2 regions of the Peribacillus sp. RS7 genome follow, and region 2 is predicted to be linked to the other one. Evidence: riboswitches for the same ligand, from Rfam matches in the RefSeq annotation. Region 2 holds a riboswitch; the other holds the start of a gene.

Region 1 (4,702 bases), 1.9 Mb from region 2:
CCGAGTGACATCCCAATCACGACAATTAATAAACCGACAGCGAATGGGTTCAAACCCTCTGTAAAATCATTGGCACCTATGAATAATAAACCAAGAATAAGGATGAAAGTTCCAATCATTTCACTTAATAGATTGGAAAATGTATGTGGGATAGCAGGTGAAGTCGCAAACACACCAAGCTTCGTTCCTGGATCATCAGTAGCTTTCCAGTGTGGCAAATAGTGCAGGAATACTAGAGTTGCCCCCAGGATTGCGCCAATCATTTGGGCAACGATGTAACCAGGTACATCACTCCATGGAAACTCTCCAATAATGGCAAATCCTACTGTGACCGCCGGATTTAAATGCGCCCCGCTTATGGATCCCACTGCAAAAACACCCATGGTGACAGCCAGTCCCCACGCAATCGTGATAACGATCCAACCGGCATCTTTAGCATAAGATCCCTTTAAGGATGAACCCGCTCCAATACCTGCTCCGAATAAAACTAAAATCATTGTGCCTACTACTTCTCCCCAAAATGGAGTCATGAATAAAACCCCTCCCCTGATAATTTAAAAACCTTGCAAACAAATAAAAGGAGATTCACAGCAGAACTATCCTCATAAAAAAATTATGAATAGATCTGTTGTGAATCTCCTAGTCTCCGTCACATATATTAACTTGTAATGTAAAATATACTAGGTTGTGAAAACGCTGTCAATTATTTTGTGAAAAATTAATCTATTTTTCTGTAATTTTTTTCAAATTCCTCGTTCTATCCTATTAGACGATATCCCATAATTCAGTTTTGGAAGTGGTGATTGCCGACGCTCCAGCATCAAGGGCGTTCAGTACTTCATCAGAAGTACGGATGAGACCGCCTGCAAAAATGGGTGTTTGTAGTCGTTCCTTCACTTCTTTTATCATCCACGGCATAGCCCCCGGCAAAACTTCGATATAATCCGGCTTGGTTTTCTGCACCAGCTTATAACTTTTCTCCAACGCATGTGAATCTATTAAAAAGATTCGCTGGATGGCAATGACCCCCTTTTGCTTCGCTTTCAAAATAACGTTTGATTTAGTCGAAATCAACCCATATGGATTATACTCCTGACAAATGAATTCTGTCGCATATTCATCACTTCTTATGCCATGGATCAAATCGACATGATAAATCATTTTCTTATTATGCTGCTTTGCCATCATACTTACATTTTTCAATTGTGATATATGCAAATCAAGAAACACGCCTATTTCATAGGAACTTTCTAAGAATCTTTCGAAATCCTTCATGCTTGCCGAAGCAGGCAAAATCTTCTGGTTCATTATTTTCCCCCTTATCTCTGGAAAAACTAAAACTTTTAGTAATTCAGTATATTTTAAAGAGCTTGGTTTTTCAAACACATTTTAATGAATCGCCACCCTATCCATCCTTACACTAACATACCTGGCATCCCCTTTATATATTGCGGCTAAAAACGATCCATCATAAAGAAAGTTTCATTTTCAATGCACCATCGACAAGTTCAAATGATTTAATTGTGCCGACCGGGATTTTTCTAACGATGTTCCAAGCACTAACATTCATTTTGATCATTCTATTTTCAAATTCAAAAAATGGCGGTCTGTTAAATATCCTTTGGTTGATGAAACTCCTGTCAATCGGTTCCATTTCCACTAATTCAAATGAGATCGTTCTTTTTTCCACGTGAACCGGTTTTAATGTAATCCTGAAAGCTACGTTTTTCTTAAACATCATTTTTTTCACTTCCGTCGTTCCGGAAAGCACTATATGCTTTGGCGTAATCTCGACTTTAATATCCTGATCAGATGATTTCATCTTTATGATACTCTCTATCATAGCTGCAGTTACCGTTATCGGTATGCCATTTCCAAATATATTGGATGGATCGAATGCATTCATCCTGGTATTCCCCTCCAACTTTCAATATCACAGTTCATAAGGAACGTCGGTTATAACATATGCCGGGTTCACGGATGCAGTTAACATTTCCCGAGTTAATAATCGATATATTCTAAATCTTCCACCTTCAACCCTTGACCTTTGTAAAAACTACCTGTATAGTCATAATTAATTTAATAGACAACTCTTATCCAGAGAGGTGGAGGGACTGGCCCTTTGATGCCTCAGCAACAGACTAATCATGTACTGTGCTAATTCCAGAAGTGTAAAAACTTGAAGATAAGAAGAGTAAATAGCTATGCTGCCAACACCTCTTCTTATTTTTAAGAAGAGGTTTTTTATTTTATAAAAGGAAAGAAGGAATGCAACATGTCAATCACATTAACGAAAGCGCCTTTTAGGGCGGACCACGTCGGGAGTTTATTAAGACCGGAACGTTTACATATTGCCAGAAAGCAATTTAAGGATGGCACAATTTCAGCGGAACGACTTCGTGAAGTTGAAACCGAAGAAATCAATCGGATTGTCGATAAACAGATTGAAGTTGGATTAGAGGCTGTGACGGATGGTGAGTTCAGACGGACCTGGTGGCACTTTGACTTCCTCGAACATTTAAATGGAATCGAGGGATATGTTACTGAAAAAGGACTAACTTTCGATGGTGTGGAAACAGAGAGATATAACGTTCGCAATACCGGAAAGGTTTCATTCAATCCTGAACATCCCTTCATTCGTGATTTTATTGAATTGAACAAAATTGTGGACGGACGTGCCGTTGCCAAACAAACCATTCCCAGTCCCAATCAATTATTTGCTGTAGGTGTTCAAAATGAAGACGTCTACCCTGATATCGAAGACTATGCAAATGATATCGTCAAAGCGTATCAGCATGCTTTGAAAGCTTTTTATGATGCAGGAGTGCGTTATCTTCAATTGGATGATGTATATATTGCCAGGCTTTCAGCTCCGGATTTCCAGTTCAAAGAGGGAAAATATACGAGGGAACAATTAATTGATTTAGCACTGCGTGTAATTAATGGCGCATTGGAAGGCAAACCAGAAGACCTGGTAGTCACCACCCACCTTTGTCGTGGAAACTACCAGTCGACATGGGCATTTGAAGGAAGCTATGCCCGTATTGCCCCAACATTATTGGCAAAAGAAAAAGTGGATGGATTCTTCTTGGAATATGACGATGATCGCTCAGGGGATTTCAAACCATTGGAATACATTCCAAATGGCGGGGCGCGTGTCGTTCTAGGGGTCGTCACTTCAAAAAATGGAGAAATCGAAGACAAGGAAGCTGTTAAGGCACGCATTAAAGAAGCCTCGCGCTTCGTTCCTTTCGAACAATTATGCTTAAGCCCGCAATGCGGCTTCGCTTCCACCCATCACGGCAACAAGGTAACGGAAGAACAGCAGTGGGAAAAGTTGAAGTTCGTCGTTGATGTAGCAAAAGAAGTATGGGAATGATTTTTTTATTAATCATTTGACATATCGATAATTCTCGATATAATGAAATGTATGAAAACAATCGAGATATTTAAAGCATTATCCAATGAATCCAGGTTGCAAATCTTACAATGGCTCAAGGCGCCTGAACTCCACTTCACCCCTCATGAGGGAATAGATATGAAGGAAACCGGCGTTTGTGTAAGTCAGATTACAGAAAAATTAAACATGACCCAATCCACGGCCTCTCAATACCTCTCGATGCTTCTTAGAGCAGGATTGATCAAGACGGAGCGGATAGGAAAGTTTACGTATTACAAACGAGATGAAGATGCAATCTCAAAAATTACTGATTTCTTGAAAGAAGAAGTATGAAAATGAACCTGATCCCTGCCTTAGTGGGTTAGGTTTTATTTTCCTTTTAACAATTCGACATTTCACGATATGTTTATTTTTTTATTCATACATATTAACATATTCCGATATGTCTTTGCATATAACCATAAATCATTAATGAGGAGTGAATCTATTTGCTTAATACATGGAAAATTTACATGTTGGCGATTATCAGTTTTTTAGTAGGAACATCCGAATTCATCATATCCGGGATTTTAGATAAGATTGCGGATTCTCTTGGAGTGACCCTTGCTGCCGTAGGACAGCTCATTACAATTTTCTCCCTTGTCTACGCAATCGGTACCCCCATTCTTATGGCTTTGACAGCAAGTTTAGATAGACGAAAATTAATGTTGTACTCACTTGGACTATTCGTAGTCGCCAATCTCCTTGCCTTCCTATTACCAGGCTTTGGACCGTTTCTATTTGCCCGCATAATCATGGCTCTAGGTGCAGGATTAGTTGTTGTCACCGCTTTGAATATTGCTGCTAAGCTTGCTCCGCCAGACAAACAAGCTAGTTCTATCGCGACAGTGGTCATGGGGTTTACAGCTTCCCTTATCATTGGGGTACCTCTTGGAAGAATCATGACGGATGCATTCGGATGGAAATCTGTCTTTGGCGGAATCGCCCTATTCGGCCTGATTGCCATGATCGTTTTATTCTTTACCATTCCGCCTACCAAAGGGGATAAACCGGTACCTCTTCTCCAACAGCTGGCGCTTCTAAAAAAAAGGAAAGTTGCCCTTGGATTATCGATAACCTTCTTCTGGCTAGGCGGATACTCGATTGCTTATACCTACCTATCTCCCTACCTGCTAACTGTATCAGGGGTAAGTGACGCACTACTTAGCACAGCTTTGCTTATATTCGGAATCGCCAGCCTGATTGGATCAAAGTTTGGCGGATATAGTACGGATCGATGGGGTGTATCATTTACACTAATCG
Region 2 (4,702 bases):
GCTATGAGGATACCACCTCAGATGGTCGCCACTTTCTTGAAATCTCTTCAATATGATGAGGTGCCGTTCTGCAGCAACCTCCAATCAAACGTGCCCCTGCATGGTGCCATTCTTCGGATTTCAGGTCGAACTTGTTACAAGATTCTTGACCATGCCATGTTTTGGTATCCGGATTATAAGTTTCACCAGAATTCGGATAAACAATAATTGGTTTTTTCGTGTTTGCACTCAACACATTGATAGCTTCCGTGACAACTGATACTGGTGCACAGTTAATGCCAATCGCTGCAATTTGCTCATTTTCCTCAAACAACCTCGTACACTCCTCCAGCAATGTACCGTCACTTATCGCTTTCTCATCTTTCAAGGAAAAGGATAGCCAAGCATACACTTCTGGATAATCTTTCAATAATGAATCCAATACTTTTGCTTCTTGAAGGGATGGAATCGTTTCAAATGCTAAGAGGTCAGCACCTGCTTCAATCAAAGCTGATATTCTTGGGCGATGAAATTCTGCTAAGGTTTCATCTGAAACACCATAGTTTCCTACATATTCTGAACCATCTGCAAGGTAAGCCCCATAAGGTCCAACTGATGCAGCAACCAATGGCTTAGGTCTATTTGTTTGCGTTTCATCCTTCCAATAATCATCCCTTGCTTTCCTTGCGAGTAACACCGTTTTCCGAATTAACTCCATGGCCTCTTTTTCTTGTATCCCACGCAGGGAGAAACCTTCAACGGTGGCTTGGTAGCTTGCAGTTATCGCACAGTCCGCTCCAGCACGAAAATAAGCAGAGTGAACCTTATAAATCACTTCTGGATTTTCAAGTAATACTCGTGCAGACCACAGGGGATCGTCCAAATCACATCCATACCGCTCAAGCTCTGTAGCTAGAGCTCCGTCCAGAATCATGACTGAATGATCTCGTAAAATAGCGTCAATTGGGTTTATTTTATTCTTCATGATTTTACTCCTCTTTTCTTTGAAGATTGTGTAATATAATAAGTTCCATAGCAAAACAAAATAAATGGAATACCACAATAAAGTGCTATCCGTTGTGTAGGGTCAAAGGCAATTCCTATACAAGAAGCAAGACAAAGCATGAAAGAAACGATTGGTACGAACGGATATAATGGTGTACGATAAGCCAAATCATTTACTGAATTTCCTTCTTTTATAAAACGTCTTCGGAATAGGAACTGTGAAGCGCTAATACTCATCCAAACTACAACCACGGCTAGACCCGAAATGGATACAAGGACGATATACACCGTATCCGGTGCAATAATACTCGAAAACAAGGCTAAGCCACCACCCAACATACTGAAAATGACTGCATTTATCGGAACACCTCTTTTTGTTAATTTTGCAAATATAGGTGATATCGTTTTCTTATCTGCAAGGGACCAAAGCATTCTGGAAGAGGCATATAGACCTGAGTTTGCAGCAGACAAAATGGCAGTTAAAATAACAAAGTTCATGATATCCGCTGCATATGGCACTCCAATTCGTTCAAGAACTGCAACAAAGGGGCTCTCTAATACGCTTGCATCCGAAACAGGCAATAATGCGGATAATACAACGATGGTTCCTACAAAAAAGATGATCAATCTCCATAATGTCATGCGGATTGCCTTTGGTATCGTTTTTTCTGGATTCACAGTTTCTCCAGCTGCAATTCCGATTAATTCAGTTCCAGAAAATGCGAAATTCACCGCAAGCATCGTCATTATAATGGCAAAAGCACCATTCGGAAATAAACCTGCACTTGTAAAATTGGAAAATAGCGGTGCTGATTGTGAGTTAGTCATTGGAATAAAACCTACCATTGTCGCTGCTCCCAAAATAATAAATATCACAATCGCAATTACCTTTATAGACGCAAACCAAAATTCGGATTCAGCGAAAAACTTAACGGTCCAAGCATTTAATGCCAAAACCAATATGGCAAATAGAGCACTCCATATCCAGACATTGATTGATGGAAACCATCGCTGCATCAACAATCCTGCAGCCGTGAATTCCGAACCTAGTGCAACAGTCCAGGTTAGCCAATATAACCAGGCTACTGTAAACCCTGTCCCTGGTCCGATGTATTTGGCTGCGTAGCTATGAAACGCACCTGTCTCGGGCATATGTACTGCCAGTTCACCTAGACATAGCATGACTAGATAAACCACTAATGCTCCAATCAGATACGAAAGGATGGTGCCAAACGGGCCAGCCTGCTGAATCGTATAACCCGAACTTAAGAACAAACCTGTTCCAATCACCCCGCCAAGCGATAGCATGATTAAATGCCGTGTTTTCATTTCCCTTTGAAATTCCTGTTTCCTTTTGTTCTCCATTCATACTCTCCTTTATCCTGCATCCAGAAAAAACGAAAACGCACTCTAAAAAGAGTGCGCTACTGACAAATAAAAACGTACGGTCTTATCTATCAAGGTTTCACCCCCTGGAATTAGCACAGTGTCTTAGCAGACCTGTTGCTGAGGTTTCATAGGGCCAGTCCCTCCACCTCTCTGGATAAGAAATTAATTTTTTATAACTTTATCAATCTATGAAAAAATTGTCAAGTTTTGTTTTGGAATATATAGAATTCCCTTTACATTCAGACGATTTTGTCACCTCCGGCATGATTGCTTGTTTTGGTACAGTCGCTCACCGTATTAGAATTGCAGATAATTCTAACCGGGAATAATTTTGGTATAAAAAAATGACGACATCTTAAAAGATGACGCCATTTTTTCTTTCTTATCACTTAAGGTCGTTCCATTTCAAATAATTCCCCTAGTTTTGTATAAGTATGACCCGCTAATCTTGCTACAGGTTTAAGCCCATTCTGGTCAATTCGGCCATTATGGTAAATATCTTGCTCTATATGATAGCAGACTATTTTCCCTATCAATAAATCACAACCAGGTTTATCTAGGGAACCTCCCAATGGAATCGCATGCTCTAATGTACATTCAAAGCGTACCTTCGCTTCTTGCAATCCTGGTACGGATACCTTATCACTAACAGCCGTCGTGAAATTGGTCAGGCCCAATTCACTTTCATCCGATGGGAGTTCCTTGGCCGTTCGATTTGCATCAGCAACATTGTTTTCATCAGTGATATGAACAACGAATTCCCCTGATTGAATTGCATTTCGGGCAGTGTCCTTTGAAACTCCTTCTTTCCGTTGAACAGAAATGGAAATCATCGGAGGATTTGAACTGACTATGTTAAAAAAGCTGAACGGCGCTATATTGATGGTACCGGTTTCGGATTGTGTCGTAACCAGAGCTATGGGTCTCGGTATAATGCTTCCAGTCAAAAACTTATAATTTTCCCGTTCAGTCAGACTTTCAGGATTTACTGAAATCATCTTCATTCCCTCTTTCATTCTTATATAAAGTTCTTATGAAACCATGAACCTGCTGCCTCGACCTCTGAACGTGTTAACTGATGACCGTAATTTTCCCAGTGAACTTCCACCGAAGCACCAGCTTGCAATAAAAGTTGATTAAGTTCATCCGTTTCTTCTGCCGGGCAAATCGGATCGTTTTTACCTGCAGCAATAAATACAGGTATTTCTGAGAGTGACGGCATAGCAATCCCGCGTCTAGGCACCATTGGATGATGAAGAATCGCTCCTTGTAGTGCCCCTTCGAAATGGAACATCAAACTTGCCGCTATATTTGCACCATTAGAATAACCTAATGCTACCACTCTGTCACGGTCGAAGTCATATTGTCCGGACGCTAGTTCCAAGAAGTCATTAAGCTCATTCGTACGGAAAATCAAATCTTCTTCATCAAAAACCCCTTCAGCTAACCGGCGGAAAAAACGAGGCATTCCATTTTCAAGTACATTTCCCCGTACGCTCAATACGGATGAACCCGGTGAAACCATTTCCGATAATGGCAAGAGATCTGTTTCCGTTCCTCCAGTACCATGTAAAAGCAAAAGTAACGGAGCTTCTGGATTACTTCCTTTTTGAAAAATATGCTTCATCATTTATCCTCCTCTAGTACTCTCGGCACTGCCGGCAGTAACGTTTTCTCCATGATTCCCCTTTTTTCTTCCAGCCATGGCGGCAGCATCAATTTACTACCCATCGTTTCCTTCGTCTCATCATGAGCAAAGCCAGGTGGATCTGTGGCAACTTCAAAGAGTATGCCTCCATCTTCCCGGAAATAAATGGCATCGAAGTATTGACGGTCTGTAAATGGGGTCACGCCATAGCCATTGTTACCGATATGTTCTCTCCATTCTTTATGATCTTCATTATCGCTTGCACGCCATGCCAGATGATGAACAGTTCCTACTCCGATTTTCCCATTTGGCAAAACGGTTTTTTTAACATCTATTAAATTTCCGATGTCCGATGTGGATTTGAAGCGGATGAAATCGTCCTCTTCCCCGATCTTTTGCAGGCCCATCACTTCCTCTAATAGTTCCATCGTTTTGATCGGTTTTGACGTAAATAATACAGCACCGCCGAATCCCTTGACCGCCTTATCAGCTGGTACACCGCCGAATGACCACTCGCTATTTTTACCTTCTTTACGCTCAACCAGTTCAAGTTGTAAACCATGTGGGTCTTGGAATTTCAGATATTCCTCACCGAAACGTGATGACTTTTCAAAGTCTATATTAAATTTACCCAAACGCATTTCCCAGAAGCCCATTGAACCTTCCGGAATGGCATATGTC

Evidence for each region. A riboswitch is a leader RNA that binds a small molecule or an ion and turns the genes downstream of it on or off. The one in region 2 is predicted to bind S-adenosylmethionine.
Region 1: another riboswitch for S-adenosylmethionine. It lies ahead of ACDZ29_RS07660 (5-methyltetrahydropteroyltriglutamate--homocysteine S-methyltransferase); the one in region 2 lies ahead of mmuP (S-methylmethionine permease).

The regions. Positions count from the first base shown of each region.
Region 1 is NZ_CP168135.1:1,474,224-1,478,925, forward strand. Features, by position in the region: gene ACDZ29_RS07645 (MIP/aquaporin family protein) at 1-530, opposite strand, end outside; gene ACDZ29_RS07650 (glycerol-3-phosphate responsive antiterminator) at 766-1,308, opposite strand; gene ACDZ29_RS07655 (hypothetical protein) at 1,469-1,906, opposite strand; SAM riboswitch class I at 2,091-2,192, shown strand; gene ACDZ29_RS07660 (5-methyltetrahydropteroyltriglutamate--homocysteine S-methyltransferase) at 2,276-3,379, shown strand; gene ACDZ29_RS07665 (helix-turn-helix transcriptional regulator) at 3,431-3,733, shown strand; gene ACDZ29_RS07670 (MFS transporter) at 3,889-4,702, shown strand, end outside.
Region 2 is NZ_CP168135.1:5,124,428-5,129,129, forward strand. Features, by position in the region: gene mmuM (homocysteine S-methyltransferase) at 2-964, opposite strand; gene mmuP (S-methylmethionine permease) at 961-2,349, opposite strand; SAM riboswitch class I at 2,432-2,534, opposite strand; gene ACDZ29_RS25370 (flavin reductase family protein) at 2,763-3,371, opposite strand; gene ACDZ29_RS25375 (alpha/beta hydrolase) at 3,392-4,000, opposite strand; gene ACDZ29_RS25380 (ring-cleaving dioxygenase) at 4,000-4,702, opposite strand, start outside.